DNA from 3 places in the Neobacillus sp. YIM B06451 genome. Region 1 is predicted to be linked to each of the others. Evidence: predicted binding sites of a transcription regulator. Region 1 holds the regulator's gene; each other region holds the start of a gene.
What was found. The regulator LexA, encoded in region 1, represses DNA repair genes until DNA is damaged. The targets are predictions, from matches to a motif close to CGAACATATGTTCG.

Region 1 (2,278 bases):
ATATTGTGCAACTTACGCTGATATTCCTCTACCATCGCAACAATATTAAGGATCATCGAATCAGATTCTGACAGCTGTAGTTCACCGTCATGCGCCACACTGTATAGCTTGATGCCATTTTTTGATAGTACATGAAGAATGGCTATTTTCGCATTTCCCCTGCCAAGCCTTGTTTCATCCTGAATAAGAACGGCATCAATTTCCCCATCCTTTATAAGGCTAAGCAGTTCGAGGAGCCCCTCCCTTTCAAGGGAATATCCGCTTGCCTGCTCCATGTAGACCGCTGCCTTTTCAAAACCGTGCCTTTCCGCAAGAGCAAGAAGTTCCTCCTCCTGCCTTGCAAGGGACGTTTCCTGGGCTTCCTTTTCTGTGCTGACTCGGCAATATATCGCTGCCCGGACGCCCTTGTTCCCCATATTTACTCATCCTTTCCAACACTTGCTAGCTGCTGCCCCTCGCTAATGGTGAGCTTTTTAATAGGGACAATGATTTTGTCCCCTGGATAAATCGTATCGCTCGCGAGTTCATTGTTTTTCTTTACCCAGTTTATAATATCAGACCGGTCCATCGAATGGCGTTCGGCAAGCTCCTCCGCAACCGCCCAAATGGAATCCCCTTCTTTTACTGTAATGGTCATGTATGTATCTTCAGTTGCAGGTTTGCTAAAGTACGATACCGCTCCCGCACATAGGCTGCTGAAAAAAATCAAAAGTACGACGTAAGAGTTATTTATTAAAAGTTTCTTCATTGGACGCACCCCTTAAGAATGTATGTTCGGTTTATTTGATTTGATTATAATCCGAACATCTGTTTGATGTCAATGAAAAAACTCGAACTTATGTTTGTATCTTTGTCCAACCCATGCTATAATTAGGTAACAATACCAGAAGAGGTGTTTCCATTTATGGCTAAAATATCGAAGAGGCAGCAGGAGATCCTTGATTATATTAAAAGCGAAGTAAAAAGAAAGGGTTATCCGCCGTCCGTCCGTGAAATCGGTGAAGCAGTGGGGCTTGCCTCAAGCTCGACCGTACACGGCCACCTGGAACGGCTGGAAATGAAGGGCCTCATTAGAAGGGACCCGACGAAACCAAGGGCAATTGAAATTCTTGAAGCGGATGAAGCATACATCCCGAAAGTCCGGGTCGTCAATGTTCCAGTCGTCGGGCGTGTTACTGCGGGTCAGCCTATCACCGCTGTTGAAAATGTCGAGGAGTATTTCCCACTTCCCGAAACAATGGTCCCTTCGGACGAGCAGGTTTTCATGCTTGAAATTATGGGGGAAAGTATGATTGAAGCTGGTATCCTTGATGGGGACTATGTCATTGTAAAGCAGCAGAAGACAGCAAATAATGGCGATATCGTTGTCGCAATGACAGAAGAGGACGAAGCTACGTGTAAAAGATTTTACAAAGAAAAAGACTATATCCGCCTCCAGCCGGAAAACCCCACCATGGAGCCTATCATCCTTAGGGAAGTATCCATTTTGGGAAAAGTTATCGGCGTATACCGGAGCATCCATTAAAAAACAGGCTATTGCGGATAGCCTGTTTTTCTTTGCTTCTATAGATTTATTGTTCCGTCTGGGCTTCTTCCCTTTGCTGTGCCCGCTCGTCATACCAAAGCTTCGCGTGGGTAAGGATTGAGAAAACCAGGAAGAAATTCATTGCCCAAACTCCGACAAATGGGCTTATGCCCCCAAACTCTATTGTTTTATACCCCTTTAAAATCATCACAAGATAGGATTCAATAAAAACTAATACGAACCCAGCCGCACCTGCAACCGCCATTCTGATCATGCTGATACCCCCTCAAAGTTCGGAAATTCAAAAGTTTGTCACTTTGTTTTTACAGCTTTGTGAACATAAACAACATACGAACATTTTTAACCTTGAATCTGTTATTTTAAAGATACAGAAAAACTTCAACAGCAATCGATTTCAAAAAAAGCCATCACAAGATTGCTTAGTCAAACATCGCAATGAACAGCAAGAACACAACGAGATTGAACAACCTAGACGCATTAGTGGGAAATAATCGCATCGTCATTGACAAGGGATCCAGCTAGATACATCTACGATTTGCATCAAGATACAAAATGGTCATCTTAGAAACTGCTATGATTCGCATCCAGAAACACAGCATCACAGCCTAGAAGCACCTAAGATTGGCACCAAGATACAAAACCTTACAGCTTAGAAACATCTACGATTTTCATCAAGATACAAAATGGTCATCTTAGAAACTGCTATGATTCGCATCCAGAAACACAGCATCA
Region 2 (2,278 bases), on a different contig from region 1:
GCACCATGTTCATTAAGCCGTTCGTGTATGGAACGAAGGTTTACTCGCAAATAGTTGAAGTCAATGATGAGTACCTTTCACCCTTCAAACCGATCGAGATTATCAAAAAGAGCTGTGAATATTTCGGAAGTTCTTTTGAGGGGAGAAAAGAAGGGACGAAGCAGCTCATCGGCATCACCCATAAAGTTCCCATTGCTATTGACCCCACGAACTTCATCTATTTTTTCCCCACCACCTCGCCAAACCGGCCAGAGTGCATTTGGATTTCCCATGAACATGTTTTACACCACAACCGGACATCCACCGAAGACACACTCGTCACTTTCCAAAATAAACATTCCTACCCGTTTCCTGTTTCCTACAGTTCCTTTGAAAATCAGTTGCTTCGTACGGCGTTGCTAAGGACCAAGCTGATGCAGCGGATTGAACATATGGAGAGAAAGTCCTTCTATTTCCAAAAGTCAAAAATGATGGAAGCGTCTGAACAGCACCGTGAATATGGACAGTTTTTTGATTACCGGACCAGGGGCTAGTGGATGGATTCGCCAGTACGGGACAGATGCCTGCCAATTAAATAATATTCCATCAGTTCCTGGACTTTGTTCCGGATACGCGGATTAAAGTAGTTATGATATTCCTCATAGCCTTTATAAAGGAACAGGAACATAGTAAAAGCATCGTCCCGTTTCGTTTCCGTCACTTTCAATTGATGGGCTTTCATATACGCTTTCACCTCCGCAAGTTCCTTCTGGACCGCCTTCATTGTCTCCTCAACCAATTCCAGGTAGGGTTTCCTCAGCTTGAACGGGCTCGCTTGAATGACGGAAAGATCCCGGTTCAGGACAGTCAGCACCATTGGAAGATAAATGGCCTGCTCCATAATATCCCGGTCTTTTTCAGGTATTCTTGTCATCTTACCCCGGCTCCCTTCATCATAGAACAGAACGCATGTTCGTAAATATCATACAAAATCTGTTTGCAATTCGCAATAGCCAAGGAAGAGGACACAGGTTTTTTTAACCGAAACAGTCCCGGAAATCCATTTCTTTTTAAAATTCCATGCCTTCCCAATGGATTAGTATTCCTTTTATTCCGGCATTTTATTGTTTAGGACAAAGAATTTTTCTATTTTAAAAAAATAAGAAGGAAAAAGTATTTCTGTTATCGAAATACTTAATTACTACATAAAAAGGTGGGAATTTGATGGGCAAGACAGGAATCAAAGCGGAGCATTTATATGAATTAAAATCACTTGCAGACCCGAGGCTTTCACCTGATGGTAAGGTTTGCGCCTATACGGAAACAAGCATTTGTGAGGAAAAGGGAGATTACTTTTCAAATATTTTCACTGTGGATACGAGCGGCGATAAACAGCCGGCCCAATGGACTTATGGAAAAAATAAAAACCATTCCCCTCGGTGGTCCCCGGATGGCTCGCAGCTTGCGTTCGTTTCCAACCGAAGCGGTAAGAACCAAATTTACGTCATCGGTACTGGCGGAGGGGAAGCGAAGCAGCTGACAGACCTTCCGAGCGGGGCGGGGTCACCTGTATGGTCGCCGGACGGGAAGCGAATCGCTTTCCAGGCATCGGTGGAAAACGGGAAAAAGGTGACCGATAAAGAGGAAGAAAAGAAAGAGAAAGACAAGAATAAGCTTGAGCCTCTTGAAGTAACTAAAATGAAATATAAATCGGATGGGGAAGGTTTTTGGAAAGGGAAATACCGGCAAATCGCAGCTGTCGATGTGGAAACAGGCGAAGTCACCCAGCTGACGGATGGGCCGTACGACCATTATCTGTTCTGCTGGTCCCCTGATGGAAAGCGGCTTGCCGTAGGCGCTGATTACAGCGAAGATAAGGATAACTCATTCAGGCTCGACCTTTACTTCCTCGAAACGGAATCGGGCGAGCTTAAGAAAATCGATTCGGGTGAACTCTCCTTCTCAAATGCTTCCTGGTCGCCGGATGGAAAGACAATCGCACTGTCCGGCCATGACATGGAGTATAAAAATGCGACATTGTCGAGGGTTTGGCTATACGATGTTGAATCGGAATCCTTTACCTGCGTAACAGGGGATCTTGATGCGACGATTGCTCCGGTGCTCGGAGGCGATTTCCTTCAGGGTACGGTTTCGCCGGGAATCCTCTGGGCGGATGACAGCAAAAGTTTTTATTTTATCGTCAGCGACCTTGGAAACACGGTAGTCTATTTCGGAAACGTGGAAGGGGAACTTTACCCAGCCCTTCTCGACAACCAGTATGTATATGGGATGTCGCTTG
Region 3 (2,278 bases), on a different contig from region 1:
GGAGTAGTGGTCATCCCATCCTATTTATCAAAAGGAATCGAATTTGATGCCGTCATCATTTATGATGCATCGCAGCAAACATATGGGGATGAGAGCCTGCGGAGGGTTTTCTATACCATTTGCACTAGGGCCATGCATTCTTTGCAGCTCTATAGCGTAGGTGAACCAAGCTCTTTTTTGAAAAGCGCTTTACGGGAAGGTTTTATTGATAATTGAGGAAAACAGAGAAGGCAACTCCCATTCGGGTTAGTTGCCTTCTTCTAAAATAAACTTCGTTAAAGTTATTAATTTTTGCTAACGGCTAAACACGCAATAAAGCGCCATTAGGCTTTGGCAACTCTTGCTCGGTTATCTGATTCATTTTACAAAAATGTTCGAAAAATTGTTGTGCCAGTTCTCGTTCCTTCGGGTCACTTTTCAGCGAAACGATATCAAGCAAAATTTGAGCCATCCATAAATTATCAAAATAACGGTATTTACCTGTATTCCATGTTATTCTGTGGGGCAATTTCTCATTTACGTAATAGTTCCAGAAAAGCATCTGTTCCGACTCTTTTTCAGTAAGTTGGAGTCTGTATGTTGAATGAGCGGGAATAAATCCATCTTCACAAAGCTTACCGATAAAGTTTTCATTCACCATATAGACACCTAAGATACGCCTGTCTTGTTCAGGCAAACTGGAATCTCTTGTTGTTAACAGGACAGCGCTATTTTGATGCAAGCGAATGGGTTTATTTGGCTTCCCCTGGTTTTTACCACTTTTTAATACGCCTGAAAAAACCTTCCATTCTGAAAAGGAATTATTCTGTTCTTCTGTGTCACACCAAAAAACCATTTGGGATTCAGGATGAAGTTTATGATTTTTCATAAGTTTTTCATGTTCCCAGCGAAGCTCCAGTTTTTTCTGTTGTAGCTTTTTTTCCTCTTCCTTCTTCCATTCTTCCTCTTTTCGTTCGACTTCCATTTTTTGTATAACTTTTTCGAGTGAATTAGCAGCAACTTTATCATGCAGTTTTAGGTGCTTTTCAAATACATCGGGGAAAACAAACTTTTTATTTTCTGATGCGAAGTTTATGACAATACGAGAATCATTATGTTTCACTATACTACCTAGGCCAAAACGCTTGTGTGTAACTTTCTTATTGATTAGATTCAATATTCTAGTCCTCCTTGTAAATAAAAACTCGACTACTACTAGTTAGTAAATTGATAATTTTATTCACCTAAATTCCTTTAAAGCTCACACAATTGTTTGATTTTTTTTTCGTTTAAAAAAAAGATATTAAAAAAACCGTATCCATAATTCTATCTGCAAAAAGTACAGCTGAATTCGGAATACGATTAAAAAACAATTGTAAGACTATTGTAACATTTATTCAAAAATAACACAAATTTATTGTTGACAACATGTTTTGTCGTGAGGTAAAATGAAAATTTTATTCTATTTACATATTTGAAATAACTTCATCAATTATCCATTCTCGGTTTACCAATCCTAAAATAAATTAGAGGCAAGAGTGTATAGCTCTTGCCTCATTTACTATCTTAATATTATCTGCGAGACACACTCTACATGTGTGGACTGTAATTGACAACACAAGTAGATGTTGGCGAGTTTATCAGTATTTTAAAAAGTATGGATGTTTTATTTCAATATAAACATCCATAGCAAATTAGTTTAATTATGTATAATGACGTGCCTGATTTAGTAAAAATGGTTGGTTAATTGCTTAAAAAGATATCTTTAAACTTTTTTATATCGTTGAGTACTTGTTCCGGGAGACTTAATATTGTCGTTCCGTCAAATAAACCAGAATACTTAGCAAAGCTCTTTATATCAGCAATAGGATCATTGCTAGCTTGATTATAAATTAAGAAAAGTGGGCAACGCTTTAGTAGATAATCAATCGCCAGGCTTTGTTGATCAAAACTTAAAACTATGTTGAATTCCACTGCATCCCTAAATTTTAAGTTATAAAAAGTTTGAATTGCATTTTGATTTGAATGATATTTTGTTGTTATTTCATGCTCATAGTTATTTTCTCTAAGATCCACTTTTTTTAATTCTTCAATCCCCAAATTGCAACCACTTTTGTATTGTCTTCAATTTCAAAAGCACGTATTCTTCTTACCATACTTACCTCCATAGTGTTACTATATAGATTTTTTAACTATAGTAATAACACTTCTAAATAAATTTCCATTAAGACAAAGCGATACCAGAATAAATAATTCGATTAATAAATTATTTTTTTTTTACTACCTCTGAAAATCCCTT

Region 2: the regulator LexA is predicted to act here: its motif matches at 942-955, upstream of RB160_RS14545 (YhjD family protein).
Region 3: the regulator LexA is predicted to act here: its motif matches at 1,242-1,255, upstream of RB160_RS10200 (malate synthase).

The regions. Positions count from the first base shown of each region.
Region 1 covers NZ_JAVFKJ010000001.1:493,989-496,266, reverse strand. The annotation lists gene RB160_RS02315 (YneB family resolvase-like protein) at 1-416, opposite strand, end outside; gene yneA (cell division suppressor protein YneA) at 419-748, opposite strand; gene lexA (transcriptional repressor LexA) at 905-1,525, shown strand; gene RB160_RS02300 (hypothetical protein) at 1,572-1,799, opposite strand.
Region 2 covers NZ_JAVFKJ010000008.1:72,288-74,565, reverse strand. The annotation lists gene RB160_RS14550 (competence protein ComK) at 1-533, shown strand, start outside; gene RB160_RS14545 (YhjD family protein) at 530-913, opposite strand; gene RB160_RS14540 (S9 family peptidase) at 1,204-2,278, shown strand, end outside.
Region 3 covers NZ_JAVFKJ010000004.1:94,585-96,862, reverse strand. The annotation lists gene helD (RNA polymerase recycling motor HelD) at 1-216, shown strand, start outside; gene RB160_RS10200 (malate synthase) at 302-1,156, opposite strand; gene RB160_RS10195 (hypothetical protein) at 1,723-2,079, opposite strand.